4 regions of the Kitasatospora sp. NPDC001309 genome follow, and region 1 is predicted to be linked to each of the others. Evidence: predicted binding sites of a transcription regulator. Region 1 holds the regulator's gene; each other region holds the start of a gene.
What was found. The regulator HrcA, encoded in region 1, represses chaperone genes, less so after heat shock. The targets are predictions, from matches to a motif close to TTNGCACTCNGNNNNNCNGAGTGCNAA.
Positions count from the first base shown of each region.

Region 2: groL (chaperonin GroEL) is a predicted target of HrcA. The motif match lies at 1,112-1,138, and genes of this name have one in related genera.
Region 3: groES (co-chaperone GroES) is a predicted target of HrcA. The motif match lies at 5,997-6,023, and genes of this name have one in related genera.
Region 4: ACFY2K_RS28190 (FmdB family zinc ribbon protein) is a predicted target of HrcA. The motif match lies at 6,234-6,260, and genes of this name have one in related genera.

Region 1 is NZ_JBIAXC010000009.1:136,695-144,112, forward strand. Features, by position in the region: gene ACFY2K_RS12300 (DUF3097 domain-containing protein) at 1-645, opposite strand, end outside; gene ACFY2K_RS12305 (hypothetical protein) at 669-1,253, opposite strand; gene htpX (zinc metalloprotease HtpX) at 1,296-2,216, opposite strand; gene hrcA (heat-inducible transcriptional repressor HrcA) at 2,484-3,518, shown strand; gene dnaJ (molecular chaperone DnaJ) at 3,596-4,735, shown strand; gene ACFY2K_RS12325 (16S rRNA (uracil(1498)-N(3))-methyltransferase) at 4,814-5,563, shown strand; gene ACFY2K_RS12330 (S41 family peptidase) at 5,646-7,418, shown strand, end outside.
Region 2 is NZ_JBIAXC010000028.1:8,767-16,184, forward strand. Features, by position in the region: gene ACFY2K_RS25820 (MoaD/ThiS family protein) at 1-188, shown strand, start outside; gene ACFY2K_RS25825 (cold-shock protein) at 735-938, shown strand; gene groL (chaperonin GroEL) at 1,295-2,917, shown strand; gene ACFY2K_RS25835 (hypothetical protein) at 3,080-3,436, shown strand; gene ACFY2K_RS25840 (hypothetical protein) at 3,597-4,238, opposite strand; gene ACFY2K_RS25845 (PadR family transcriptional regulator) at 4,336-4,713, shown strand; gene ACFY2K_RS25850 (hypothetical protein) at 4,710-5,669, shown strand; gene ACFY2K_RS25855 (copper homeostasis protein CutC) at 5,793-6,479, shown strand; gene ACFY2K_RS25860 (HelD family protein) at 6,542-7,418, opposite strand, start outside.
Region 3 is NZ_JBIAXC010000042.1:82,231-89,648, forward strand. Features, by position in the region: gene shbA (RNA polymerase sigma factor ShbA) at 30-743, opposite strand; gene ACFY2K_RS32935 (response regulator transcription factor) at 1,079-1,690, opposite strand; gene ACFY2K_RS32940 (WhiB family transcriptional regulator) at 2,253-2,579, shown strand; gene ACFY2K_RS32945 (LysR family transcriptional regulator) at 2,669-3,667, opposite strand; gene groL (chaperonin GroEL) at 3,809-5,437, opposite strand; gene groES (co-chaperone GroES) at 5,550-5,855, opposite strand; gene ACFY2K_RS32960 (methyltransferase domain-containing protein) at 6,152-7,321, shown strand; partial or broken gene ACFY2K_RS32965 (IS5/IS1182 family transposase) at 7,390-7,418, shown strand, end outside.
Region 4 is NZ_JBIAXC010000032.1:16,185-23,602, reverse strand. Features, by position in the region: gene ACFY2K_RS28205 (penicillin acylase family protein) at 1-2,610, opposite strand, end outside; gene ACFY2K_RS28200 (potassium/proton antiporter) at 2,968-4,452, shown strand; gene ACFY2K_RS28195 (MFS transporter) at 4,769-6,145, shown strand; gene ACFY2K_RS28190 (FmdB family zinc ribbon protein) at 6,272-6,613, shown strand; gene mscL (large conductance mechanosensitive channel protein MscL) at 7,185-7,418, shown strand, end outside.

The DNA.
Region 1 (7,418 bases):
GGCGGGGATGCCGACGGAGGAGGGCTTCACGGCCTGCCAGATGTCGATGTAGGGGTGGCCGACGACCAGGACCGACTCGCCGGTGACCCGGGCGGCGATGCGGTGCTCCTTCGTCCCCGGGAGCAGGTGGTCGACCAGGACGCCGAGGCGGCGGCCGGGGCCGGGGGCGAAGTCGGCGACGATCGCGGGGAGGTCGTCGATGCCCTGGAGGTACTCGACGACGACGCCCTCGATGCGCAGGTCGTCTCCCCAGACCCGCTCGACCAGTTCGGCGTCGTGCCGGCCCTCGACGTAGATCCGGGACTCGCGGGCGACCCGGGCCCGGGCGCCGGGGACGGCGACGGAGCCGGAGGCGGTGCGGGCGGGGGTGCGGGGCGCGGCGGGGGCGGCCGGGCGCACCAGGGTGACCACCTCGCCCTCCAGCAGGAAGCCGCGCGGCACCAGCGGGAAGACCCGGTGCTTGCCGAAGCGGTCCTCCAGGGTGACGGTGAACCCCTCCGCGGTCCGCTCGCAGCGCACCACCGCCCCGCAGTAGCCGGTGGCCGCCTCCTCGACCACCAGGTCCCGCTCGGCCGGCACCTCGGGTGCGGGCTGCTGCTTCTTCCACGGCGGGGTGAGGTCGGGTCCGTACTGGTGGCTGCGCATGGGGCGATTTTACGGACGGGGCGTCAGAGGCCCGGCGCCCCCCAGACCGGGAACCAGCGGCTGAGGTCCTTCTCCAGCCGCAGGTCGTTCCCCAGCATCGCGTTGACCTGGAGCTCCAGCGGGCTGTTGCGCCGCTCGCCGCCGCCGGGCATCGGGGCGAAGGGGTAGAAGGTGCCGCGCTTGTAGAGGTAGACCAGGGCCAGCGACTGGCCCTGGGGGTTGCGGAAGGCGACCAGGGAGCAGAGCAGCTGCGGGCCGAAGCCGTTCGCCTCCAGCTCGCTGTTGACCGCGTGCAGGTCGTTGACCAGTTCCGGGAGTTCCTCGGGGGCGTGCCGGGTGAGCAGCCAGGAGTAGCCGTAGCCGTCCTTGGAGGCCTCCACCGGGACGCCGCCGCGTTCGGTGTCGGCGTCCAGCAGGGCCCGGACCTGCTGCTCCACCTGGACGAAGGCGGCGCCCTCGACGGCCGCGAAGCAGACCGAGCCGAGCCCGGTGGGGAGGAACCCGGCCCCGGCCTCCAGGGTGAGCGCGGCGGACGGCACGCCGAACAGCTGGTCGAGGTCGGGCTTGACGGGCTTGGTGCGGCCGAACAGGGCGTCCAGGAATCCCACGGCGGTCCTTCCGGGAGTCGGGCGGGGCCGGAGCCCAGGGGGTCAGCGGCCGAGCTGCTCGGAGATCTTGGCCAGCTGGGCCAGCCGCTTCTCCAGCGTCGGGTGGGTGGAGAGCAGCTGGGAGGCGGTCTCCTTGGCGCTCAGCGCGGGGGCGAAGTAGAAGGCGTTGTAGGGCTGGGCCCGGCGCAGGTCCTCGGTGGGGATGGCGGCGATCTGCCCGGTGACCTTGGTGAGCGCCGAGGCGAGGGCGCTGGGCCGGCCGGTGAGCTGGGCGGCGGCCCGGTCGGCGGCCAGTTCGCGGTAGCGGGACAGCAGCCGGGTGAGCAGGAAGCTGATCGCGTAGACCACGATCGACACCAGCGGGATGACCAGCGCCGCGATGGCCGCGTTCTGGTCGTTGCTGTTGCGGTTGCCGCCCATGAACCCGCCGTACATGGCGACCCGGGTCATCGCCCCGGCGAGCACGCCGAGGAAGCCGGCGATGGTCATCACGGCGACGTCCCGGTGGGCGACGTGCGACAGCTCGTGCGCCAGGACGCCCTCCAGCTCCTCGGGTTCCAGTCGGCGCAGCAGGCCGGTGGTGACGCACACCACGGCGTTCTGCGGGTTGCGGCCGGTGGCGAAGGCGTTCGGCATGTCGCTGTCGGCGACCGCCACGCGGGGCTTGGGCATGTCGGCCAGGGCGCAGAGCCGGTCGATGGTGCCGTGCAGCTGGGGGTACTGCTCCTCGGTCACCCGGTGGGCGCCCATGGCCCGCTCGGTGATCTTGTCGCTGAACCAGAACTGGGCCACGAACAGCCCGCCGGAGATCAGCACGATCAGCGGCCAGGCCCCGCGCAGCAGCGCGATCAGCAGGCCCGTGAAACCGACGTACAACAGCCCGATCACGAACATCGTCCCGACCATGCGGCTGGTCAGGCCGCGGTCGGGCGCGAAACGGGTGTGCTGGCCCGAGCTCGACATCGCTTGCTCCTCCGTTCGCCGTCGCTTTCGATGCTGCCACCCGGACGGCCCCGGGGCACCACCCGCGCACGCGGAGTGTCGCGGTGGCCGTCCGGAACTGCGGGCAGGATCACCCCGGCCGGGCCGTTCCTGCGGTACGACCCGGGCCGTACACTGGCAGGTACGGTTTTGGCACTCGTGCGTGCAGAGTGCCAGGGTCGGGGTCCTCACCGGAGCGGCTCGCAGCATCACAGACGGACAACGTGCGAAGACGGAGGTGCGTGCCCCATGGCCGGAGAGGTCCGCCAGCTGGACGACCGCAAGCTCGCCGTGCTGCGCGCGATCGTCCAGGACTACGTGGGCACCGAGGAGCCGGTCGGCTCCAAGGCCCTGGTGGAGCGGCACAACCTCGGGGTGTCCCCGGCCACGGTGCGCAACGACATGGCGGCGCTGGAGGAGGAGGGGTACATCCACCAGCCGCACACCAGCGCCGGGCGGATCCCCACCGACAAGGGCTACCGGCTGTTCGTCGACAAGCTCGCCGAGATCAAGCCGATGAGCTCCCCGGAGCGCCGGGCGATCCGGCACTTCCTGGACGGCGCCGTCGACCTGGACGACGTGGTCACCCGTACGGTGCGGCTGCTCGCCCAGTTGACCCGCCAGGTCGCCGTGGTGCAGTACCCCTCGCTGACCCGCTCCACCGTCCGGCACATCGAGCTGGTGGCGCTGGCCCCGGCCAAGGTGATGCTGGTGCTGATCACCAACACCGGCCGGGTCGAGCAGCGGATGGTCGACTGCCCGGGCACGGTCGGCGAGACGGTCCTGGCGGACCTGCGCTCGCGGATCAACACCCGGGCGGCCGGCCAGCGGCTGCCGGACGTCCCGGGGCTCCTGGAGGAGCTCCCGGCGGCGTTCGAGCCGGCCGACCGGCCGACCGTCAGTACGGTCCTGGCGACGCTGTTCGAGGCGCTCGCCGAGCAGAACGAGGAGCGGATCATGCTGGCCGGCACGGCCAACCTGACCCGCTTCGGGCACGACTTCCCGCTCACCATCCAGCCGGTGCTGGAGGCCCTGGAGGAGCAGGTCGTCCTGCTCCGCCTCCTGGGTGAGACCACGGACGCCGCGATGACGGTCCGGATCGGGCGGGAGAACGCGTACGAAGGGCTGAATTCCACCTCGGTCGTTTCGGTCGGCTACGGTTCGGGCGACGAGAGTGTGGCCAAGCTGGGTGTGATCGGTCCGACCCGGATGGACTATCCGGGCACAATGGGGGCGGTGCGGGCGGTGGCACGGTACGTGGGCCAGATCCTGGCCGAGTCGTAGCACACGGCCGACCGTTGGAAATCTAACGGCGGCGTCCAGTCGCAGCACTACTACAGGCGGAACAAGCGGAGCATTTGGTGGCCACGGACTACTACGCGGTACTCGGCGTCCGACGGGATGCGGGGCAGGACGAGATCAAGAAGGCGTTCCGGCGCCTGGCACGCGAACTGCACCCGGACGTCAACCCGGACCCGAAGACGCAGGAGCGGTTCAAGGAGATCAACGCCGCCTACGAGGTGCTCTCCGACCCGCAGAAGCGCCAGGTCTACGACCTGGGCGGTGACCCGCTGTCGCCGGGCGGCGGTGGCGCGGGCGGCTTCGGCGCCGGCGCGGCGGGCTTCGGCTTCTCCGACATCATGGACGCCTTCTTCGGCGCCGCGGCCGGCCAGCGCGGCCCGCGCTCGCGCACCCGCCGGGGCCAGGACGCCATGATCCGGCTGGAGATCACCCTGGAGGAGGCCGCCTTCGGCACCACCAAGGAACTCCAGGTCGACACCGCCGTCACCTGCACCACCTGCAGCGGCGAGGGCGCGGCCCCCGGCACCTCGGCCCAGACCTGCGACATGTGCCGCGGCAAGGGCGAGGTCTCCCAGGTCACCCGCTCCTTCCTGGGCCAGGTCATGACCTCCCGCCCGTGCCCGCAGTGCCAGGGCTTCGGCACCGTGGTGCCGACCCCGTGCCCCGAGTGCGCGGGCGACGGCCGGGTGCGGGCCCGCCGCACCCTGACCGTGAAGATCCCGGCCGGCGTGGACAACGGCACCCGGATCCAGCTGGCCGGCGAGGGCGAGGTCGGCCCCGGCGGCGGCCCGGCCGGCGACCTGTACGTCGAGATCGCCGAGACCACCCACACGGTCTTCCAGCGGCGCGGGGACGACCTGCACTGCACCGTCACCATCCCGATGACGGCGGCCTCGCTCGGCACCCAGGTGCCGTTGCAGACCCTGGACGGGCTGGAGGAGGTCGACATCCGGCCCGGCACCCAGTCCGGCCAGTCGATCCCGCTGCACGGCCGGGGCATCACCCACCTGCGCGGGGGCGGCCGGGGCGACCTGATAGTGCACGTCGAGGTGCAGACGCCCACCAAGCTCGACCCCGAGCAGGAGGAGCTGCTGCGCCGGCTCGCCGTGCTGCGCGGCGAGGAGCGGCCGTCCGGCCAGTTCGCGCCGGGCCAGCAGGGCCTGTTCTCACGCCTGAAGGACGCCTTCAACGGCCGGTAGTCGTCCGCGAAGGGGTGCCGGGGGAGGACCCCCGGCACCCCTTCGGTGTTCCCGTTCCATCCCAGGAGGTTCCCCGCCATGACCGCGCCCGTCTTCGTCGTCGAGACCGAGCGGATCGCCGCCGCCGCACCCGGGGCCGTGCTGCGCCTCGACGGGCCCGAGGGGCGGCACGCGGCGGCGGTGAAGCGGCTGGCGGCCGGCGAGGCGGTCACCCTGGCGGACGGGCTGGGACTGGGCGTGGACGGCACCGTCGCCGCGGTGCTCGGCAAGGACGCGATCGAGGTCACGGTGGAGGCCGTGCGGCGGGAGCCGGAGCCGGCGCCGCGGATCGTGGTCGTCCAGGCGCTGCCCAAGGGCGACCGCGGCGAGCTGGCCGTGGAGACCATGACCGAGGTCGGCGTGGACGTGGTGGTCCCCTGGGCCGCCTCGCGCTGCATCACCCAGTGGAAGGGCGAGCGCGGCGCCAAGGCGCTCGCCAAGTGGCGGGCCACCGCCCGGGAGGCGGGCAAGCAGTCCCGCCGGCTGCGCTTCCCCGAGGTGCGCGAGCCGATGACCACCCGGCAGCTGGCGCCGCTGCTGGCCGGGGCCGCGCTCGCCGCGGTGCTGCACGAGGAGGGCGCCGAGCCGCTGGCGCACGCCGCGCTGCCGGCCGGCGGGGACATCGTGCTGGTGGTCGGCCCGGAGGGCGGGGTCTCCCCGGAGGAGCTGGCCGCCTTCGCCGAGGCCGGCGCGAAGCCGTACCGGCTGGGCCCCTCGGTGCTGCGCACCTCGACCGCCGGGGTGGCCGCCGGGGCGCTGCTGCTGGGGCGCACCGGCCGCTGGGCCTGACCCCACCGGCAACTCCCGTGCGCCCGCCCGGAGTCTGCGGAAAACGGAGCGGCTCGTACCCGCACCTGCCTACGCTGGCGGCGTGACGGACTCCCTGAGCACCTCCGCGGGCGCCTATCTGCGCCACCCCCATCTGCACGGTGACCTGGTCGCCTTCGTCGCCGAGGACGACCTGTGGCTCGCCCCGCTGGAGGGCGGCCGGGCCTGGCGGCTGACGGCCGATCACCTGCCGGTGCAGCACCCCAGGTTCTCCCCGGACGGGCGCCACCTCGCCTTCACCTCCACCCGGGACGGCGCCCCCGAGGTGCACGTGGTGCCGGTGGACGGCGGACCGTCCCGGCGGCTGACGTACTGGGGCAACGCCGAGACCCGGGTGCAGGGGTGGACCGCCGACGGGCGCCCGATCGCCACCACCGGCGCGGGCGAGTCCGGGGTGCGCCGCTGCTGGGCGCACGCGGTGCCGCTGGACGGCGGCGAGCCGGTGCGGCTGCCGTACGGGCCGGTCGGCGGGCTCGCCTTCGAGCCGGCGGGCGTCGGGGACCCTGCGGCCGAAGCCGGGGGGAGGGTGCTGCTGGTGACCGTCAACAACCGCGAGCCGGCCTGGTGGAAGCGCTACCGGGGCGGCCGGGCCGGCAAGTTGTGGATCGGGCGGGACCGGTTCGTCCGGATCCACCAGGACCTGGCCGGGCAGCTCGACTCCCCGCTCTGGGTGGCCGGGGACGGCGACGGCCGGATCGCCTTCCTGTCCGACCACGAGGGCGTCGGCGACCTGTGGTCCAGCCGCCCCGACGGCTCCGACCTGCGCCGCCACAGCACCGACCCGGACGGCTTCTACGCCCGCAACGCCAGCACCGACGGCACCCGGGTGGTCTTCCACCGGGCCGGCGACCTGTGGCTGCTGGACGACCTGGAGACCGCCTCCCCGCGCCGGCTGGACGTCCGCCCGGCCGGCTCGCGGGCCCGCCGCCGCCCCCACCCCGTGCACGCCGCGCACTGGCTGGAGTCCGTCGCCCCGGACCGCACCGGCCGGGCCGGCGCCGTGGTGGTGCGCGGCAGCGTGCACTGGCTGACCCACCGCGAGGGCCCGGCCCGGGTGCTGGACGAGACCCCGGGCGTGCGCGCCCGGCTGGCCCGGGTGGTGCCGGGCGAGGACGGCGCCCAGGGCGTGCTCTGGGTGTCCGACGCCGAGGGCGAGGACGCCCTGGAGTACGCCCCCGCCGTGCACGACCCCGAGCGGCGCCGGCTGGCCGCCGGGAGACTGGGCCGGGTCAACTCGCTGGTGGTCTCCCCGGACGGCCGGCGGGCCGCGGTCGGTGTGCACGACGGCCGGGTGCTGGTGGTCGACCTGGCCGACGGCGCCGTGCACGAGCTGGACCGCAGCACCGACGGCGAGGTCGGCGGCCTGGTGTTCAGCCCGGACTCGGCCTGGCTGGCGTGGTCGCGCCCGGTGCACCGGATGGGCCCGTACTCGCTGCGCCAGATCGTGCTGGCCGACCTGGCCACCCGCACCGTCGGCGAGGTCACCTCGCAGCGCTTCCTGGACACCTCGCCCGCCTTCACCGCCGACGGCCGCTACCTGGCCTTCCTCTCGGTGCGCAGCTTCGACCCGGTCTACGACGCCCACGCCTTCGGCCTGTCCTTCCCGAACGGCTGCCGCCCCTACCTGGTGACGCTCGCCGCCGAGACGCCCTCCCCGTTCGGCCCGCAGCGGGCCGGGCGGGCGCCCGGCGGGGAGGAGGACGAGCCCAAGGCCCGCACGGCGGACGGCGAGGAGGCCGCGGACGGGGCGGTGCCGGCCGTGCGGGTGGACCTGGACGGCATCGCCGACCGGATCGTGCCCTTCCCGGTCGAGGGC
Region 2 (7,418 bases), on a different contig from region 1:
TCATCGCCGACCTGGAGCGCAACCACGCGGGCATCGCGGCCCGGATCCTGGACGACACCGGCAAGCTGCGCCGCTTCGTCAACGTGTACGTGAACGACGACGACGTGCGGTTCGCCGAGGGCCTGGCGACCGGGATCGCGGACGGTGCGAGCGTTTCGATCATTCCGGCGGTGGCCGGCGGCTGCTGAGCCGTTCCCGCTTCCCGGCCGTCCGCGCGTACGGAATTCCGCTCTCCGTACGCGCGGACGGCCGTCGGCATTTCGGTGGGAATATTTTCGGTCCGAGTCGGAGTAGAGTGTGGCTCTGCTGGGAACAGGGCTTCCCCTTCCGGCGGTGGGTGCTTCGCCGGAGCCCGTCCGGGCGCTGAGACCGGCCCGGGGCCCGGGCGGTGAAACATGTCAGGCAGATGTCAGAATTCCTGCAGGCATTTGAGTAATTCGTCCGCTATGTCCGGCGCTAATTGCCGATTTCCTCCCGGTTTGTTCGCTCTTGTCTCTCGACGGGGCTGCGGAATTCCCGGCGGCGGACCCTGTTGCAGAGGGCGTCGATCCGGATACATTCAGCGGCGGTCGACGTAATCAACCGCTCACGGAAGCCGTCCGGCGCCCCCGTGCGGAGGATTGCGGCGTGCACGGCTGCGTCCAGGGGGGTTCCCCGGGCCGGCCTTCAAACCAGACCCGGGCCCGCGACCTGCTGGCCCGTGAAGGGCCAGCACAGCACTAGGGGAGTTCGGAATGGCTCAGGGCACCGTCAAGTGGTTCAACGCGGAGAAGGGCTACGGCTTCATCGCGGTCGACGGTGGTGCGGACGTCTTCGTCCACTACAGCGCGATCCAGATGGACGGCTACCGCACCCTCGAGGAGGGCCAGCGGGTCGAGTTCGAGATCTCCCAGGGACAGAAGGGCCCGCAGGCGGACATGGTCCGCGCGGCGGTCTGACCTCTTCCGGAACCCAGGAGCTCGGCGCGGCCCACGGCTGGTGACCACTCGCTTCTCGACGGGCCCGTACGACACGCGTCGTACGGGCCCGTTCGCTTTCCCGCGCCGGGCCGTCCGGGGTGCCGGGCGGGGGCGGGCGGAGGTGGGCGGCGGCTCGCGGGTCGGCCGTGGGGCTTGCACTCGACCACCCGGAGTGCTAATCATTGGCGTTAGCACTCACAGTGTGAGAGTGACAGCGGACCGGGTCGGTGAGGCCCCCGGGAGCGGCAGGGGAATGGACCTCCGCACACCAGGGCCGTCCGTCGCGGGCACCCCTTGGTCCGAGCAGTCGACCGTGTCCCGGAGGACCACTTCTGATGGCCAAGATCATCGCCTTTGATGAGGAAGCTCGCCGCGGCCTTGAGCGTGGCATGAACCAGCTCGCCGACGCGGTGAAGGTCACGCTCGGCCCCAAGGGCCGCAACGTCGTGCTGGAGAAGAAGTGGGGCGCCCCCACGATCACCAACGACGGTGTCTCCATCGCCAAGGAGATCGAGCTCGAGGACCCCTACGAGAAGATCGGCGCGGAGCTCGTCAAGGAGGTCGCCAAGAAGACGGACGACGTCGCGGGTGACGGCACCACCACCGCCACCGTGCTCGCCCAGGCCCTGGTTCGCGAGGGTCTGCGCAACGTCGCCGCCGGCGCCAACCCGATGGCCCTCAAGCGCGGTATCGAGAAGGCCGTCGCCGCCGTCTCGGACCAGCTGCTGGCCCAGGCCAAGGACGTGGAGACCAAGGAGCAGATCGCCTCCACCGCCTCCATCTCCGCCGCTGACACCCAGATCGGCGAGCTCATCGCCGAGGCCATGGACAAGGTCGGCAAGGAAGGCGTCATCACCGTCGAGGAGAGCAACACCTTCGGCCTGGAGCTCGAGCTCACCGAGGGCATGCGCTTCGACAAGGGCTACATCTCCGCCTACTTCGCCACCGACCTGGAGCGCATGGAGGCGACGTTCGAGGACCCGTACATCCTCATCGCCAACTCCAAGATCGGCTCGGTCAAGGACCTGCTCCCGCTGCTGGAGAAGGTCATGCAGAGCGGCAAGCCGCTCGTCATCATCGCCGAGGACGTCGAGGGCGAGGCCCTGTCGACCCTGGTCGTGAACAAGATCCGCGGCACCTTCAAGTCCGTCGCCGTCAAGGCCCCGGGCTTCGGCGACCGCCGCAAGGCCATGCTCGGCGACATCGCCATCCTCACCGGTGGCACCGTGATCTCCGAGGAGGTCGGCCTCAAGCTGGAGAACGCCGGCATCGACCTGCTGGGCACCGCCCGCAAGGTGGTCATCACCAAGGACGAGACCACCATCGTCGACGGTGGCGGCGACAGCGACCAGGTCGCCGGCCGCGTGAACCAGATCCGCGCCGAGATCGAGAACAGCGACTCGGACTACGACCGCGAGAAGCTCCAGGAGCGCCTCGCCAAGCTGGCCGGCGGCGTGGCCGTCATCAAGGCCGGCGCGGCCACCGAGGTGGAGCTCAAGGAGCGCAAGCACCGCATCGAGGACGCCGTCCGCAACGCCAAGGCCGCCGTCGAGGAGGGCATCGTCGCCGGTGGTGGCGTCGCGCTGCTGCAGGCCGGTGTCGCCTTCGACAAGCTGGAGCTGGAGGGCGACGAGGCCACCGGTGCCAACATCGTCAAGGTCGCGCTGGAGGCCCCGATCAAGCAGATCGCGACCAACGCCGGCCTGGAGGGTGGCGTCGTGGTGGAGAAGGTGCGCAACCTCCCCGCCGGTCACGGCCTGAACGCCGCCACCAACGAGTACGTCGACCTGGTCGCCGCGGGCATCATCGACCCGGCCAAGGTCACCCGCTCCGCGCTGCAGAACGCCGCCTCCATCGCGGCGCTGTTCCTCACCACCGAGGCCGTCATCGCCGACAAGCCGGAGAAGGCCGCCGCGGCCGCCGGCGGCGGCATGCCGGGCGGTGACATGGACTTCTGATCCTGATCGGACTCCGATCGGATCGGCTGATCCTCGTCCGCGTGGGCGGTTCCCTTCGGGGGGCCGCCCACGCGGCGTTTCCGCCCCGGGGCGTTCCGGCTCCGGGGCGTTGCGGTCCCGGATCCGTTTTGAAGCCACGGGCGGGCCGCGGAGAATGGACGGATGGCTTCCGACGACATCGAGACCGCCCTGCACAACGCCCGGGCCCAGATCCTGGCCGACCTCACCGCGCGGGACGTGGCGGACGCCGCCGTCGTCTCGCTGGTGGAACAGGCCGTCACCCACCGCCGCTGGTGGCTGGAGCAGTGGCCGGACGGCACCGAGTACGTGCTCGGGCTGGTCGCCCAGGACGTCCAGGACGCGCTGCTGGAGGCGTACGGCCGGTGGCCGCTGTGCACCGGCTGCGCGGCCGACGGGGACCCGCACGCGCTGAGCGTGGAGCCCGAGCTGGGGCCGGAGCCGCACTGGGTGTGCGGCAAGCAGGGGGCCGTGGTGGCGCCGGTGGGGGAGCTGGGTTAGGGCCTGTCCGGCGGATCTTGGCAGATCAGCGCGCGGCGTTGGGCGCCCGGCTGGGCGTGCGCCCGAGTCGGCCTCGTACTGGACGTACTTGGGCGATTCGGGCGTGCGTCCAGGCGGGATGCCCGGCGTCGCGCGCCTGGCAAGATCCGCCGGACAGGCCCTAGTCCTCCAGGCGCTGGAGTTCGGTGGTGAGGTTGGTGCGGGCCGGTTCGGCGAGGCGCCGGTGGGCGTCGGGGGTGCGGTAGAGGGCCGGGAGCGCCAGCAGGTGGCGCAGGACGGCGGCGCGGCCGGTGCGGAAGTCCGGCTCGGGGACGAAGGCGTACTCCTCCCGAACGGCGGCCGCGTACGCCGCGTAGGCCTCGGGGGTGCCGCCGAGGACGGCGAGGTCCGCGTCGCAGAGCACCTCGCCGTCGCGGTCGCCGGGGGCCGGGGCGTGGCCGACGGTGAGCAGGACCAGCCGTTCGACCTCGGCGACGCGCTCGGCGGGCAGGCCGACGGCGGTCAGCGCGCGGACGGCGAGGGCGGCGCTGCGCTCCTCGTTCTCGGTGCGGTCGGGGCGGTACACGGCGTCGTGGAACCAGGCGGCGAGCCGGACGGTGTCGGGGTCGGCCGCGTGCCCGGCGAGCGCGTCGACGTGGCGCAGGACGGCGCGCAGGTGCTCGGCGGTGTGGTACCGGCGGCGCGGGTCCGACCAGCGGCGCAGCAGTTCGCGGCCGTACGGCTCGGGGTCGTCGGTGGCGCCGCAGCGGTGCAGCAGGGCGGTCCAGGCGGTGAGCAGGTCCTCGGTCGGCATGGGGCACATTGTGGCGGGTCTGGTCGGGGCGAGGCGGGTCGGACCGGGTCGGATCGGCACGGGCCGGTACTGGACCTATAGGTAGGTTGACGATATATGTAGTCGTATGACAGAACGCTCCATGCAGGAGCCCACGCTGCTGCTGCTCACCGCCCTGGCCGACCAGCCCAGACACGGCTACGCGCTGATCCAGGAGGTCGCCGCCATCTCGGACGGCCGGGTCAAGATGCGTACCGGCACCCTGTACGGCGCCCTCGACCGGCTGCTGGGCCAGGGCCTGATCGAGGTCGCCGCCGAAGAGGTGGTGGACGGCCGGGCCCGGCGCAGCTACGCGCTGACCGCGGCCGGCCGGGACGCGCTGGCCGCCGAGGCCGGGCGGTTGCGGGCCGTGGCCACCGAGGCGGAGCGGCGGCTGACCAGGATCCGGTCGATGCTGCCGGGCAGGGCCGGGGAACGGCCCGCGACGGGGGGAGGACTCTCATGACCATGCCGGTGATCGGCCCCGCGCCCTCGGCGGTGCTGCGGGCCGCGCTGCGGCTCTACCCGGCGCGCTACCGGCACGAGCGCGGCGAGGAACTGGCCGAGGTGTTCGCCGACACGACGGCGGCGGGCGGCCGGGTGGCCCTGGCCCGGGAGGTGCTCGGCCTGGCGGTGTACGGGCTGCGGGTGCGGCTGGGGCTGACCGGCGGGTCGGCGGCCGGACGGCTGCTCGCGCTGGTAGCGCCGATGATCGCCGGTGCGGCGGTCGGGGCCACCATGGTGCCCTGGGCCGCCCACCTGGAGCGGACCACCAGGTGGCTCGCCTGGGACGACTCCTTCGGCAACCACGTCCGGGCGTTCGCCCCGCCGGCGGCCGCGCTGCTGCTCGGGGTGGCGGCCCTGCTGGGGCGGTGGACGGCCGTCCGGGTCACCGCGCTGCTGCTGGGCGCCATCGGGCTGTACGACCTGGGCCGGGCCGTCTGGGAGCCGGGCGGCCTCGACGTCTGGTGGGTCGGCTACATCGGGATGGCCACGCTGCCGTTCGTGGTGGCCGCGCTGCTGCTGGCCGTCGCGCCGACCGACCTGCTGCCCCGGCCGAACCTGCGGACCGCCGCTCTGGTGCTGGCCTCGGCGGTCGTCGGCGGGGTGCTGGAGGTGGTCCAGGACTGGGACGACACCAGCTTCCGGCTGGACCTCCAGTGGTTCGTGGTGCTGCTGCTCGCCCCGACCCTGCTGACCTTCGCGGGGCTGCGCGGGCGGACGGGGCCGGCCGCGGTGGGGCTGGCGGTGCTGGTGCTGACCGGGCCCGGCAGCCTGTTCAACATCTGGCGGGAGGCCCGCGGGGTCTCGCACCTGTTGCCGGTGGCGGTGCCGGTGCTGGCCGTGCTGGTCCTGGTGGCGCTGGCGGAGCGGCGGTTCGGTCGGCAGGAGTCCTTCGGGATGGTGCCGGGACGGGTGTGACCGGCTCCACCACTGGCCTGTCGCGTCCCCGCCCCCCGGCGTGACCGCACCCCCGCTCCCGGCGTGACCGGAACGGGGGTGCGGGTCTCGCCGGGGGCGGGGGGATGTGGCAGGCTGTCTGATATGTCTAGACCAATTTTCGAAGTCATCGCGCTGACGCCCCAGGACGCCCAGGCAGCCGAGTCCGGCGGCGCCGACCGGCTCGAACTGGTCACCGACATGGCCGCCGACGGACTCACCCCCTCCGTCGAGGACTTCGCCCGGATCCGGGCCGCCGTCGACCTCCCGCTGCGCGTCATGCTCCGGATCCGGGACGGCTTCGCCCCCGGCGACCTCGACGAGCTGTGCGCCCGGGCCGCCGCGCTGCGGGCCGAGGGCGCCGAGGAGTTCGTGCTCGGCTTCCTGGACGCCGGGGGCGCCGTCGACCTGGCCGCCACCACGGCCGTCGCCGAGGCGATCGCCGGCTGCCGCTGGACCTTCCACCGGGCGATCGACCACAGCGCCGACCGGGCCGCGCTGCGCGCCGCCGTCGGGGCCCTGCCCGGGCTGGACACCTTCCTCACCTCCGGCGCGGCCGCCGGGGTGGACGCCGGCCGGGAGGTGCTGTCCGCCGAGCTGGCCCGGGCGGGCGAGCCCGGGTACGCCCAGCGGATCCTGATCGGCGGCGGCCTGCGGGCCGAGCACGTCGAGGGGCTGCGGGCGGAGGGCTTCGACGCCTTCCACGTCGGCGGCGCGGTGCGGGCCGACGGCTGGCTGACGCCGGTCGACGCGGCCAAGGTCGCCGAGTGGCGGGCGATGATCGACGCCTGAACCAGGCGCCCGAGCCTGTCGGAGGGGCCGGTCCCGGTGCCGGGACCGGCCCCTTCCGCGCGTTACCCGAGCTGCTCCGGGAGCGGCTCGGCGTGCAGCACCGTCAGGCCGGAGACGGCACGGGTGAGCGCCACGTACAGCCGGCGCAGGCCGGTCCGCTCGTCCGGCTCGCCGGCCACCACCGCGGCCGGTTCGTCCAGCACCACGTAGTCGTACTCCAGACCCTTGGCCAGCGAGGCGGGGACGAGGGTCAGCCGGCTCTCGGCGCTGGTCTCGGTGCCGGGGGAGAGGTGCGCCAGTCCGGCGGCGGTGAGCAGCTCGGCGAGCCGGGGGATCCGGGCGTCGGCGGCGATCAGGCCGGTCGAGCCCTCGTGCTCCAGCGCCTCCCGGCAGGCCGCCAGGACGGCCGCGTCCAGGTCCGGCTCCGCGCCGTCGACCGGGCGGATCTCCAGGGCGCCGGGGGTGTCGCGGACGGAGGTCGCCGGGGCCAGGCCCGGGGCGATCGCGGGCAGCAGCCGGGAGGCGTAGGCGATGACCTCCTCGGGCACCCGGAAGCCCTTGGTCAGCTCCTCCACGTGCGCCTCGGGCTTGCCCAGGTGGTGCAGGGCGTCCGGCCAGCTCGCGGTCGCCCACGGGGTGGTGCCCTGGGCGAGGTCGCCGAGGACGGTCGCCGAGCCGGTGGTGCAGCGGCGGCCGACCGCGCGGTACTGCATGGGGGAGAGGTCCTGGGCCTCGTCCAGCACCACGTGCCCGAGCGAGGGCGTGCGCTGGACGAGGTCCGTCGCCTCGTCGACCAGGACGGCGTCGGCGGGGGTCCAGCGGGCGGTCTTCACCGAGCGGCCGGGCTTGGGCCAGAGCACCGCCCGCTGCTCCTCGGCGGTCAGCACGCCCTCGGCGCACGCGGCCAGGAACTCCGGGTCGGAGAGCAGCCGCAGCACC
Region 3 (7,418 bases), on a different contig from region 1:
CTCCGGTCAGGAGGAGGCGGCGCCCGGCCTCAGGAGGACTCCTCCGCGAGCGCCCGCAGCCGGCTGAGCGCGCGGTGCTGGGCGACCCGGACGGCCCCCGGCGACATCCCGAGCACCTCGCCGGTCTCCTCCGCCGACAGCCCGGCGGCCACCCGCAGCAGCACCAGCTCGCGCTGACGGGCCGGCAGGTTGGAGAGCAGCTCCTTGGCCCAGGCCGCGTCGCTGCTCAGCAGCGCCTGCTCCTCCGGGCCGAGCGCCTCGTCCGGCACCTCCGGCAGGTCGTCCTGCGGCACGACGGTGGAGCCGGGCCCGCGCATCGCGGCCCGCTGCAGATCGGCGATCTTGTGCGCGGCGATGCCGTAGACGAAGGCCTCGAACGGCCGTCCCTGGTCCTTGTACCGGGGCAGCGCGCACAGCACCGCGACACAGACCTCCTGGGCCACGTCGTCCACGTGGTGCCGGGCCCCGCCGGGCAGCCGGACCAGCCGGGCGCGGCAGTACCGCAGCGCCAGCGGGTGGACGTAGGCGAGCAGCGCGTCGATCGCCGGGCCCTCACCGCGCACGGCGGCCGCGACCAGTTCGCCCACCAGGGGGGAGCCGCCCGTGCCGAGCACCGGCGGGCGGCCCGGACCGTCCCCGGTCACGGAGTCGCCGGATTCCGCGTACGCGTCACGACCCGGGTCGGAGGGCTCGGCCTCACCCGGGTCCGCCTGGCCGGCCGCACCGGCGACATCGTCGCGCATCGGTCCATGGTGCCTGGTCGATCGGGAAAACGCGGCACCGCGTCCGGAGTTGTGCACCGGAACGTTATGCGCTGCGGCACCGTGCGGCGTGCCGCGCACCACCGGCCCCTCCTGCACCGTGCCGCCTCCCGCCGCGCCGCCGTGGGTGGTCCTGTCCGTCGCGCCGTCCGCCGAGTATCCTGCGGCTGCGTGGTTCGCCGCAGTGCCTGTCCGCTGGTCCCCGAGGTGCTCCACTCCTCCATGGTGCAACCTCGGGACCGTAACGTCACACGCCCGTGCGGCGTCCGCTCCGGAATTCGAGGGCGGCGCGCCGCGGCCGGCGGCGCCGCCGACGGTCAGCGGACCAGGCCCCAGCGGAAACCCAGCGCCACCGCGTGCGCACGGTCGGAGGCGCCGAGCTTCTTGAACAGCCGTCGGGCGTGGGTCTTGACGGTGTCCTCGGACAGGAACAGCTCGCGCCCGATCTCGGCGTTGCTGCGCCCGTGGCTCATGCCCTCCAGCACCTGGATCTCACGCGCCGTCAAGGTCGGTGCCGCGCCCATGTCGGGGCTGCGCAGCCGGCGCGGGGCGAGCCGCCAGGTCGGGTCGGCGAGGGCCTGGGTGACGGTGGCCCGCAGCTCGGCGCGCGAGGCGTCCTTGTGCAGGTACCCGCGGGCACCCGCGGCCACCGCGAGCGCGACCCCGTCGAGGTCCTCGGCGACGGTGAGCATGATGATCCGCGCGCCCGGATCGGCGGACAGCAGCCGCCGGACGGTCTCGACCCCGCCGAGGCCGGGCATCCGGACGTCCATCAGGACGAGATCGGAGCGGTCGGCCACCCAGCGGCGGAGGACCTCCTCCCCGTTCGTCGCGGTGGTGACCCGGTCCACACCGGGTACGGTCGCGACGGCGCGGCGAAGCGCCTCGCGGGCGAGCGGGGAATCGTCGCAAACGAGAACGGAAGTCATGACCGTCGTCCTCCGCAGCTGATCCGCGTCACGTTGAGCCTCCTGGCTGGTACGAACCTCTCCGACACGGCCGATCGGCGACGGACTTCGTCCTGATCGCCCCGACTTGCCCGCGATCGTTCCCGACGTCCGGCGCCCGCTAACCGCCTCCGCACTACCAACGACCGTCACTCGAATGAGTTACGGCCTTCGGGCCATCTCCACCACTGTACGTGGCCAACCCATTACCGATCAGCCGCATCGCGGTGCACACGCCGCACTTTTACGCAGCTCGCGCGCGGTGGGCGCACGACCCGCACGCCGGTACGGGTCGTCGCGCGCCCGTCGACCACCCGATTGCCACACCTCGCGCCCGCCGAACCCCTTGCCCACTTTGCCCGTTTTTATAGCTTTCGTATGGTCATTGACTGTTGTGCCAGTGTGTGGGTGACTTGTCCATGGAGTTGCCTTAAGTCATATTTCCAGGTGTCCACACCAGCGCGGGACGCCCCGCCGGGCACCGTTCGGCAGCAGCCCGCCGAAACGCCCGGCCGCCGCCGACCGCCTCTGAAGGGAATGAGCCATGGCAGATTTCTCCCGCCTCCCCGGTCCCAACGCGGACCTCTGGGACTGGCAGCTCTCGGCGGCCTGCCGCGGCGTGGACAGCTCGCTCTTCTTCCACCCGGAGGGTGAGCGCGGAGCGGCCCGCAGTTCGCGCGAGACCAGCGCCAAGGAGGTCTGCATGCGCTGCCCGGTGATCGCCGAGTGCGCGGCGCACGCCCTGGCGGTCCGCGAGCCGTACGGGGTCTGGGGCGGGATGACCGAGGACGAGCGCGAGGAGATGCTGGGCCGCTCGCGGCACCGCCTGGTGGAGGTCCCGTTGACCCCGCCGACGGTCGCGCACCGTTAGACCCGCGCCCGCGGCGCGCCGTGAAGAAACGTTCCTTCGCGGCGCATCAGGCCGCTCCGCCCCCCTCTGGGGAACCCGGTCACCGATCGTCAGCGATCGGCGGCCGCACCCGCCAGCCGCTCCCGCATCAGCGCGACGGCCGGCACCTCGGCCAGGTCCGGCAGGGTGAGCGCCACCACCTGGCGCACCGCCGGTGCCCCCGAGGCCGTCCGCACCGGAACCGTCGACACGCCGTCAGGACGCACCGACTGGAGGGCCAGCCGGGGCAGCACCGCCACCCCGAGCCCGGCCGCCACCAGGCCGACCACCGCCGGGTAGTCGTCGGTCGCGAAGTCGATCCGGGGCTCGAAACCCGCCCCCGCGCACAGCTCCACCAGGTGCCCCCGGCACTGCGGGCAGCCGGCGATCCACTGCTCCCCCGCCAGCTCCGCCAGCTCCACCGGACCGCCCCGCCCGGCCAGCGGGTGGGCGGCCGGCAGCAGGCCCACCAGCGGGTCGTCCAGCAGCGGGGTGACCACCAGGTCGGACCAGTCGGTGCCGGCCGACAGCTGCTGGGCCTCCAGGTTCGCCTCGGCCCGGGCCTCGCGCGGCGTGCCGTGCGCGGGGGCGGGCGCCGCGGCCGCACCGTCGGACTGCGGGTAGCGGAAGGCCAGCGCGATCTCGCACTCGCCGCCGCGCAGCATCGCCAGCGACTCCGGCGGCTCGGCCTCGACCAGCGACACGCGCACCCCCGGATGGCTGTCCCGCAGGCGGGCGACCGCGGGCGGCACCAGGGTGGAACTCGCGGTCGGGAAGGAGACCAGCCGCACCCGGCCGGCCCGCAGCCCGGCGATCGCGGCCACCTCCTCCTCGGCGGCGGAGAGCCCGGCCAGGATCCCGGTGGCATGCTTGAGCAGCACCCGCCCGGCCTCGCTGAGCTGCATCCCGCGGCCCGAGCGGACCACCAGCGGGGTGTCCACCGACTTCTCCAGGGCCTTCATCTGCTGGCTGATGGCGGGCTGGGTGCACCCCAGCTCGCGGGCGGCGGCGGAGAAGGAGCCGGTGCGGGCGACGGCACGCAGGACGCGCAGGTGGCGGGCCTCGATCATGCCTCAGTTATAAGGCAATCTTTGCATTCTGCAAAATTCTACTGATAGTTGAAGCATCAAGCGCACCCACCGAACAACGGCCGGAGGCCCGGTCCGACTCCCCGAGGGAGTGGACCGGGCCTCCGGTCAGGCGTCGGTGCCTCAGTGCGAGTGGCCGTGGCCGCCGTGCGAGTGACCGGCGTCGGCCTCCTCCTCCTTCTTCTCCACCACGAGGGTCTCGGTGGTGAGGAGCAGGGAGGCGATCGAGGCGGCGTTCTCCAGCGCGGAGCGGGTGACCTTGACCGGGTCGATGACGCCGGCCTTCAGCAGGTCGCCGTACTCGCCGGTGGCCGCGTTGAAGCCGTGACCGGCCTCCAGCTCGGCGACCTTGTGGGTGATGACGTAGCCCTCGAGGCCGGCGTTCTGGGCGATCCAGCGCAGCGGCTCGTGCAGCGCCTTGCGGACCACGGCGACACCGGTGGCCTCGTCACCCGACAGGCCCAGGCCGTCGTTCAGCACCTTGGCCGCGTGCACCAGCGAGGCGCCACCGCCGGCGACGATGCCCTCCTCGACCGCGGCGCGGGTCGCCGAGATGGCGTCCTCCAGGCGGTGCTTGCGCTCCTTGAGCTCCACCTCGGTGGCGGCGCCGACCTTGATGACACAGACGCCGCCGGCCAGCTTGGCCAGGCGCTCCTGCAGCTTCTCGCGGTCCCAGTCGGAGTCGGTCGCGGCGATCTCGCCCTTGATCTGGGCGACGCGGCCGGCCACGGCCTCGGAGTCACCGGCACCGTCGACGACGGTGGTGTCGTCCTTGGTGATGGTCACGCGGCGGGCGGTGCCCAGCACGTCCAGACCGGCCTGGTCGAGCTTGAGGCCGACCTCCTCGGAGATGACCGTGCCGCCGGTGAGGACGGCCAGGTCGCCGAGGATCGCCTTGCGGCGGTCGCCGAAGCCCGGGGCCTTGACGGCGACGGCGTTGAAGGTGCCGCGGATCTTGTTCACGACCAGGGTCGACAGCGCCTCGCCGTCGACGTCCTCGGCGATGATCAGCAGCGGCTTGGAGGCACCGCTCTGCAGGATCTTCTCCAGCAGCGGCAGCAGCTCCTGGATGGAGGAGATCTTGCCCTGGTTGATCAGGATGTACGGGTCCTCGAGGACCGCTTCCTGGCGCTCGGCGTCGGTGACGAAGTACGGCGACAGGTAGCCCTTGTCGAACTGCATGCCCTCGGTGAAGTCCAGCTCCACGCCGAAGGTGTTCGACTCCTCGACGGTGATGACACCGTCCTTGCCGACCTTGTCGATCGCCTCGGCGATCAGCTCGCCGACCTGGGTGTCCTGCGCGGAGAGGGACGCGACGGCGGCGACGTCGTCCTTGCCCTCGATCTCGCGGGCGATGGACAGCAGGTGCTCGGAGACGGCGGCGACGGCCTTGTCGATGCCCTTCTTGAGGGCGGCCGGGCCGGCACCGGCGGCGACGTTGCGCAGACCCTCGTTGACCAGGGCCTGGGCCAGCACGGTGGCGGTGGTGGTGCCGTCACCCGCGACGTCGTTGGTCTTGGTGGCGACCTCCTTGACGAGCTGCGCGCCAAGGTTCTCGTACGGGTCGTCCAGCTCGACCTCACGGGCGATGGTGACACCGTCGTTGGTGATGGTCGGGGCGCCGAACTTCTTGTCGATGACGACGTTGCGGCCCTTGGGGCCGATGGTCACCTTGACGGTGTCGGCCAGCTTGTTGACACCGCGCTCCAGCGAGCGGCGGGCGTCCTCGTCGAACTGCAGGATCTTCGCCATGTTCCCTATTCCCTCGGGGCTGCGGCCGGCCGGCCGCCGAACTACGTGAACCAACAACCACGCCCCGGGCCCCTGTCACTAGGGACACGGATCCGGGGCGGGTCGGAACGACTTACTTCTCGATGATGGCGAGAACGTCGCGGGCGGAGAGGACGAGATACTCCTCGCCCTGGTACTTCACCTCAGTGCCGCCGTACTTCGAGTACAGGACGATGTCACCCACGGCGACGTCGAGCGGCAGACGCTGGCCGTCCTCGAAGCGGCCCGGGCCGACAGCCAGGACGACGCCCTCCTGGGGCTTCTCCTTGGCGGTGTCCGGGATAACCAGGCCGGAGGCCGTGGTGGTCTCGGCGTCGAGCGGCTGGACCACAATGCGGTCCTCGAGCGGCTTGATGGCAACCTTGCTGCTGGTGGTCACGTCCGAGCTCCCCTTCGGAGATTACGGGGTTTTCTAACGGGTAGGGGCGAACCTGCGTACCTGCCGTCGCGGGGGTCAGGCACACGTCTTCGCATTAGCACTCCCCCAGTGGGGAGTGCCAAGGACGACCATAGGCTGCCGTTAGCACTCAGTCAACCAGAGTGCCAACGACGCGCCCTGCGGGCTCGACCCGCGGACGAGCGGCCACACTCCGGATCCACTCCCCGGGCCCCGCCGGCGACGCCGTCCGCGCCGGCGCTGCCGGCCCTGCTGACGGGCCGACCGGTCAGAATGACCTGGTGGACACCGAGAACCTCCAGCCCCTGCTGACCCCCGAGGGTCAGGCCCTGCTCGCCGAGCTGCGCGAGTTCACCCCCGAGGAGGAGCTGGCGCTGGCCACCCGGCTGCGGCGGGAGCACCCGGCGGAGCTGGTGTCGGCGGCGTTCGGCCAGGCGCGGCTGCGGCAGCGGGCGCGGGCGAAGTTCGGGGCGGACGCCGACCTGATGTACTTCACGCCCAACGGGGTCGAGCAGTCCACCCGGCGCAGCGTGGCCGAGTGGCGGGCCCGCCGCTTCGCCGAGCTGGGCGTACGGCGCCTGGCGGACCTCTGCTGCGGCATCGGCGGGGACGTGCTGGCCCTGGCCCGGGCCGGGATCCGGGTGCTGGCCGTCGACAAGGACCCGGCGGCCTGCGCCGCCACCGCCGCCAACGCCGCCGCGCTGGGCCTGTCGGAGCTGGTGGAGGTGCGCTGCGCGGACGTCGCCGAGGTGGACGTCACCGGCTACGACGCGGTGTTCACCGACCCGGCGCGGCGCACCTCGCGCGGCCGGGTGTTCGACCCGGAGGCGTACGCCCCGCCGCTGTCCTGGGCGGTCGAGGCCGGGCGGCGGACCCCGATCGGCGCGTTGAAGGTCGCCCCGGGCATCCCGCACGAGGCCGTCCCGGCGGACGCCGAGGCCGAGTGGGTCTCCGACCACGGGGACGTCAAGGAGGCGGTGCTCTGGTTCGGCACCGGGGCGGTCCGCCCGCACCGCGCGACCCTGCTGCCGCACGGCGACAGCCTGACCGGCGGCGACCTGCCCGACCCGCCGGCCGGCCCGGTCGGGCGCTACCTGTACGAGCCGGACGGCGCGGTGATCCGGGCGCACCTGGTGGCCGAGGTGGCCGGGCAGGTCGACGGCCGGCTGATCGACCCGAAGATCGCCTACGTGACCTCGGACCGCCTGGTCGCCACCCCGTACGCGCACGCCTTCGAACTCACCGACGTGCTCCCGTACAACGTCAAGAAGCTGAAGGCGCTGCTGCGCGAGCGCGCGGTCGGCACGGTGGTGATCAAGAAGCGCGGGATGGCGATCACCCCGGAGGAACTGCGCCGCCAGCTCAAGCCCTCCGGGCCGAACTCCGTCACGGTGATCCTCAGCCGCACCGACAACGGGCCGCTGATGATGCTGGGCCGGCCGGTCTGAGCGGACAGGGCCTAGGTTCTGTCCGGCGGATCATGTGACTTCTCCATGCCGGGCTCGTTGTGCCCGGCATGGGGCGGGGTGATCTGACGAACGACGA
Region 4 (7,418 bases), on a different contig from region 1:
GTTCTGGTGGAAGGCGTGGCCCGAGGCGCCGCCGACGTTGACCCAGCGCGAGGAGTCCAGGTCGTTCAGGTCGACCACCATCCGCATCGACGGGATCCAGTCCACCTGGTAGCCCGCCGCCGCGTTCCAGCCGGCCGCGTCGACCGCCGCCGAGCCGCCGGAGAGGCGGTACGGGCCGCGGTTGAGCAGCTTGTGGACGAGGCCGGAGGCGATCGAGGAGTTGTCGGTGCCGAGGGTCTGCTCGCGCAGCTCCAGCTTGTGCAGGCGGCCCCAGCTCCAGGTGGAGATGTCCTTGCCGAGCAGCGAGGTCAGGTCCTGCCGGGCGTTCTTCATCGCCTCCTTGAGCAGGTTGTCCAGGCCCTTCTGCTCCTTGTGGTCGGAGTCGATGTACGTCCACCAGGAGCTGTCGGGCTTGTCGAGCTGGGTGCGCACGACCTCGGTCCAGCGGTCGCCGCCGTCCGGCTGGGCCTTGCTCGGGTCGCGGGTGCCGCACTGGGTGACGATCTTGCTGGAGCTGTCCGGCTTGGTCGGGTCGTCCTGCTGGCGCACCAGCAGGCAGTTGTCCTTGGCCCGGATGTCGGCCGGGAACTTCTGCCCGAAGGCCAGGCTGAGCAGGTTGCGCCAGACGCCGTTGTAGTAGGCGGCGGCGGCCGAGTCGGCGTCCTGGTGGAAGTTCCAGTCCTTGAGCAGGTCCTGGGCCTCGCGCACGTAGGGGTCGTCGATCCGCTGCTTGAGCAGCAGCGGGACCAGCGTCTTGGCCATGATGCTGGTGTTGTCCAGCTGGAGGGTCTGCATGTCGTCCGGCGAGATCTTGCCGTTGTTCTTGAGCAGGCCCTCGATCTGGTCGGTGATCTCCTTGGCCCGGGTGCCGTACTCCCAGTCCTTGGTGAGGCTGTACTTGTAGCTCGGGTCCACCACGGCCTGGTTGGCGGTGACGATGTAGCCGGCCGCCGGGTTGAGGCTGTACGGCAGGGCGGTGAAGGGGACCGGGTCCGGCTTCCACTGGTACGAGGAGTCCCAGCCCGGGGCCGGCATCGAGCCGTCGCCCTTGCCGCGCACCGGGATGACGCCCGGGGCCTGGTAGCCGATGTTCTTGCTGTCGGCGTAGATCAGGTTCTGCGCGGGGACGGCGAAGTCCTTGGCGGCGGCGCGGAACTCGTCCCAGTTGCGGGCCCGGTCCAGTTCGAAGACCGCGTCCATGGTCCTGCCCGGGCTCAGCGCCGTCCACTGCAGGGCGACGCCGTAGCCGCCGGTGCCGCGGTCGGGGGCGGAGCTGCCGTTGGGGGCGTACTTGCCGACGTTCTGCTGCTCGGTGCTGACGTCCGAGATGAGCGGGGCGCCGGTGCGGGTGGTGCGGACGGTGATGGTGCGGTCCTCGCCGCCGGCGACCTTGATGGTCTCCTTGCGGAGGTCGAACTTCTCGTCCTTACCGTCCACCTGGTAGGTGTCCGGGCCGGTGACCTTCTCCAGGTAGAGGTCGGTCACGTCGGCGCCCAGGTTGGTGAAGCCCCAGGAGACGTCCTTGTTGTGGCCGATCACCACGCCGGGCATGCCGGCGAAGGTGAACCCGGTGACGTCGAACTGGCAGGCCGGCGAGGCGGTCCGGCAGTGCAGGCCCATCTGGTACCAGACCGAGGGCAGGCCGGGGCCGAGGTGCGGGTCGTTGGCCAGCAGCGGCTTGCCGGTGGTGGTGTGCGAGCCGGCGACCACCCAGGAGTTGGAACCGATGCCCTGGCCGGGGCGGCCGAGCAGCTGCGGCATCCCGTCGATCCGGTCGGTGAGGCCCTGCAGCAGCGCCTTGGTGGTGGCCGCGCCCTGGGCGGTGCCCGCGCCGGGGGCGGCGCCGGACGGGGCCGAGCCGTCGGCCGGGCGGTAGGTGTCGCCGTTGACGGTGCCGGTCTTCACGATCGTGCCGTTGCGGGCGTACGGGTAGTCCGGGTACAGCTCGGCGATCTTGTCCGGGCCGAAGTCCTGGGCCAGCAGCGAGCGGTCGATCTCCTCCTGGAGGTTCCCGGAGAGGTTCCAGGCCATCGCCTTGAGCCAGGCCACCGAGTCGACCGGGGTCCACTGCTCGGGCTTGTAGCCGCTGTTGACCGCGCCGAGCATGGCGTACTCCAGCGAGGCCTTCTCCCCGCCGGGGTGCTCGGCGAGCCAGGCGTTCACGCCGTCCGCGTAGGCCTGGAGGTACTTCTTGGTCTCCGGCGAGAGCTTGGTGTCGTACTCCTTCTGCGCCACCTGCCGCCAGCCCATGGTGCGGATGAAGGAGTCGGTGTCGACCTGGCCGTCGCCGAACATCTCGGACAGCCGGCCCGCGGTGATGTGCCGCCGGACGTCCATCTCCCAGAAGCGGTCCTGGGCCTGGACGTAGCCCTGGGCGCGGAACAGGTCCTCGCTGGTGTCCGCGTACAGCTGCGGGATGCCGTTGGCGTCGCGCTTGACGTCGACCGGCGCGCTCAGGCCCGCCACCTTGACCGTGCCGTCCACCTCCGGGAAGGAGGCGCGGACCGCGGTGACCCCGCGGTAGCCGCCGTAGCCGACACCGGCCACCAGCAGCACGACCAGCACGATCACGATCAGACGGGCGCGCCGGAACTTCTTCGAGCGGGGCATCTGGGTCCTTGCGGTCCTGACTTCGGGGCGGGCGGGCGTGTCCAGGGCCTGGGGCCGTGACAGGGCACCACATTAGGCCGAGTCGGACGGCCGGCGTGCACGGGGGACGCTCCCGGCGGGATCGGAGGCGGTCAACGGGCGGCCCGGAAGGGGCCGGTGGGCGCCCCGAGGGCACGCACGGCGGGCGCGACGAGGAAGGAAGTAGGCAATGAAACTAAAGATATGGCAAAATGTTAGACTGAGTAACGATCCGCAACAGGAGCATTGACGACTTCTTAACGGGTCGACGGTCCGGCACCGCCCGGCCCGGCACCACCTGACACCCCGCCCGCCCATGCCTGCCCGAGGTGCCACTGCGTGAACGTCGCCCACCTGAACCAGCTCCTGCTCGAAGCCTCCGTGATCCTGCTCTTCGCAGTGGTCGCCGTCCGGTTCTCGACCCGATCAGGGCTGCCCAGTCTGCTGATCTACCTCGGGATCGGCGTGGCACTGGGCCAGAACGGGATCGGCGTCACCTTCAACAACGCCGAACTGACCCAGGTGCTCGGCTACGCGGCACTCGTGGTGATCCTCGCCGAGGGCGGCCTCAAGACCAGTTGGCGCGAGGTCAGACCCGCCATGCCGGCGGCCACCGTCCTGGCCACCGTCGGCGTCGGTGTCAGCGTCTTCGTCACCGCGGCCGGCGCGCACTGGCTGGTCGGCCTGGACTGGCGCACCTCGCTGCTGCTCGGCGCGATCGTCTCCTCCACCGACGCCGCCGCCGTCTTCTCGGTGCTGCGGATGGTCCCGCTGCCGCACCGGCTCACCGGCCTGCTGGAGGCCGAGTCCGGCTTCAACGACGCGCCCGTGGTCATCCTGGTCGTCGCCTTCGCCTCCACCGGCGAGCTGGACTCCTGGTACATGCTGCTCGCCACGATCGCCGCCGAACTGGCGATCGGCGCCGCGGTGGGCCTGGCCGTCGGCAAGCTCGGCGCGTTCGCCGTCAAGCACGTCGCCCTGCCGTCCTCCGGCCTGTACCCGATCGCCGTGGTCGCCCTGACCGTGCTCGCCTACGCCGGCGGCGCGCTGCTGCACGGCTCCGGCTTCCTCGCCGTCTACATCAGCGCGGTGATCCTCGGGAACTCCAAGCTGCCGCACGGCCCGGCCGTCCGCGGCTTCGCCGACGGGCTCGCCTGGATCGGGCAGATCGGGATGTTCGTGCTGCTCGGACTGCTCGCCTCGCCCGAGACCATGGGCGACGCGGTGGTCCCCGCGCTGGTGGTCGGCGGGGTGCTGGTCTTCCTCGCCCGGCCGCTGTCCGTGGTGCTCACGCTCACCCCGTTCAAGGTGCCCGTCCGCGAGCAGGCACTGCTGAGCTGGGCCGGACTGCGCGGGGCGGTGCCCATCGTCCTCGCCACCATCCCGGTGGTCTCCGGGGCGCACAAGGCCGACGACGTGTTCAACATCGTCTTCATCCTGGTCGTGGTCTTCACCCTGCTCCAGGGCCCGACCCTGCCCTGGATGGCCAAGCGGCTGCGGATCGGCGAGGGCGCCATGGGCCAGGACCTCGACATCGAGTCCGCGCCACTGGAGAAGCTGCACGGGCACCTGCTCTCGGTCACGCTGTCGCCGACCTCCAAGATGTCCGGCGTGGAGGTCAGCGAGCTGCGGCTGCCCAAGGGGGCGGCGGTCACCCTGGTCGTACGGGACGGCAGCTCCTTCGTGCCGGACAAGGCGACGATGCTGCGCGGCGGGGACGAGCTGCTGGTGGTCACCACGGACGAGGTCGGCGAGGCGGCCGAGCGGCGGCTGCGGGCCGTGGACAAGGGCGGCAAGCTGGCGGGGTGGCTGAACGGGCGCTGAGGCGCCGCCGGGGTGGCTCGGGTGACCTGAAAGGCCTGAGGGGCCCGGGTGGCTCGGGTGGCCTGGGTGGTCTGGCGGGATCTACGCGCGTAACTGTATGGTGGTACGACCACGCCGTATGACTACCGTTAGAACACCCCCAGCATCTGCCTGACGCAGAGTTGGCGCGACCGCTCGGCGGCCGCGGTCCGGCCCCGGCCCACCAGGCCCGGCCGGCCCGGTATCTACCCCGGTCGACGCGCGAGAGGACGACTCTCGGCGCCGTCGGGGCCACCCCATGCCCTGCCGCGCTACCAGGCAGCAGGAAGGACCGACCGTGACGGCCCGCCGAACGGTCGAGACCACCGCGGACAGCGCTCCGGACACCGCGGACAGCACCCCGAACAGCGCGACCACCGACGCCGCGACACCGGCCAAGGTCGGGTACGGCGCGCTGCTGCGCACGCCCGGAGCCTGGACCTTCCTGGCCCCCGCCTTCATCGCGCGCATGCCCTACGCGATGCTCAGCATGGGCATCCTGCTCCTGGTCAAGGACACCCACGGCTCCTACGGCACCGCGGGCACCGTCACGGCCATCGCCGCCGTCGCCCAGGCCCTGCTCGGCCCGCAGACCGGACGGCTCGCCGACCGGTACGGGCAGGCCGCCGTCCTCGTCCCGACCGTCGTGGTGCACGCGGCCTCGGTCGGCCTGCTGATCGCGCTGGCGCTCGGCCACGCGCCCGCCTGGAGCCTGTTCCTGGCCGCCGTCCCGGCCGGCGCGAGCGTTCCGCAGATCGGCGCGATGGTCCGGGCCCGCTGGATCGCCACCATCGGCGCCGAGGGCGCGTCCGCCTCCGCGTCGGCCAAGGTGAGCACCGCCTTCGCCTTCGAGTCCGTGACGGACGAGTTCACGTTCGTGATCGGCCCGATCCTGGCCGCCAACATCGCCACCTCGGTGAACCCGGCCACCGCCCTGGTCGTCGAGGCCGCGCTGACCTTCGTCGGCGGCCTGGTCTTCGCCGCCCAGCGCCGCACCGCACCCGCCCGGATCACCCCGGAGCCCGGCGTCCGGCGCGCCTCCGCACTGTCCTCCCCCGGCGTCCGGCTGCTGGCCGGGGTGATCCTCGGGGTCGGGGCCGTGTTCGGCGGCATGCAGGTCTCGGTGAACGCCTTCGCCGACTCGGTCGGCCAGCACGACGCGGCCGGCACCGTGTACGGAATCTTCGCCGGCGGCTCGATGGTCGCGGGCGTGCTCTACGGCGTCATCGCCTGGCGGCGGGCCGTCCAGCAGCGGATGGTGGTCAGCTACGCGCTGCTGGTGGCGGGCTGCTCCACGCTGTGGGCGATGCCGAACCTGGTCACGCTCTCGATCGCCGCGCTGGTCTGCGGCCTGGCCATCGCGCCGACCCTGATCAGCGGCTACACCCTCGTCGAGACCCTGGTCGAGGACGGGGCCAAGACCGAGGCCTTCACCTGGCTGACCGGCGCCATCGGCCTGGGCCTGGCGGTCGGCTCGATGGTGGCCGGGCGGCTGATCGACGCCCACGGGCCGTCCGCCGGGTTCCTGGTGCCGCTGGTCGGCGCCGGGCTGGGTGTGATCGCACTGGTGTCGCTGCGGCACCTGCTGGTGGCCCCGGGCGGGGCGGGCCGCGTGGTGGCCTCCTCGGCCGACCTCGGCGGCGCGGCACAGCTGGTCGGTGCCGCGAAGGGCTGAACGCGCGGTCGTCGGTGACTCGGTACCGGCTCATCTCACACCGGATTCGCTGGACTGATCCAACGGAATACCGCATCATTGACCATCGTTAGCACTCATCAGGCGAGAGTGCCAGGAGGAAGACAAGTGCCCACGTACCAGTACCAGTGCACCGAGTGCGGCAACGGCCTGGAGGCGGTGCAGAAGTTCACCGACGAGGCGCTGACCACGTGCCCCGACTGCCAGGGACGGCTCCGCAAGGTCTTCTCGGCCGTGGGCGTCGTGTTCAAGGGCTCGGGCTTCTACCGGACCGACAGCCGTTCGTCCTCCAGCAGCTCGGTGAGCTCCGGATCGTCCTCCGGCTCGTCGACCGGCTCCTCGACGTCGTCGGGCTCCGGCTCGGCCGGCTCGTCGTCCGGTTCTTCGAGCACGTCGAGCACGTCGAGTTCGTCCAGCTCGTCCAGCAGCCCGGCTCCGGCCGCCGGCTGACCCCGGTCTCACGGGAAGGCCCGTCGGCCCCGCTCCACGCGGGGACGGCGGGCCTTTTCGCGTGTCGCGGCAGGTCTTTCGCGCGCCGGGCGGGCCTTTCCGCGCACCGCCGTCAACTTCCGGAATCGAAACAACTCGTGCGGGTGTACGAAGTTGTCCACAGGGGCGGGTTTGTCCACAGGCTGTGGGAATCGACTTCCGGGGCACGGCGCATCCGCGCAAGGTAGGGGACACCGAGCAAGACCCACCTAATTCCGGAGGTGTCCCGATGACGACCACGACCTTGCCCCTCCCGCTGCCCGCCCCCTCCGTACCGCCCCGGCGGGAGGTGCCGAGCTTCCCGCCGATCCGGCGCGGCTGCGGCGGGTGGCACCGCTGGCGCCGGGCCGTCCGACGGCGGGGCGGGGTGCCCGCGCTGGTGCTGCTCGCGGCGGCCGCGGCATTCGCCTCCGGGCCCGCGCGGGCCGGGCTGCCACCGCCCCCGGGCGGCGGCGTGGGCCGTACGGGTTGTCAATCCGGGCTTCCGGAAGATCACCCGTAACCCGGCGACGACTTCGTCGTTCGAGGCGGCATGAAAGGCTTCAAGGAATTCCTGCTGCGTGGAAATGTCGTCGAACTCGCCGTCGCCGTGGTCATCGGCGCGGCCTTCACCAACATCGTCAACGCCTTCGTCAAAGGCGTGATCAATCCGATCGTCGGCGTGTTCGGGACGAAGGACCTGGCGTCCTACAGTTCCTGCCTCAAGGGGCCCTGCGAGGTGAGCGCCACCGGTGAGGTCACGTCCGGGATCCTCATCCTGTGGGGG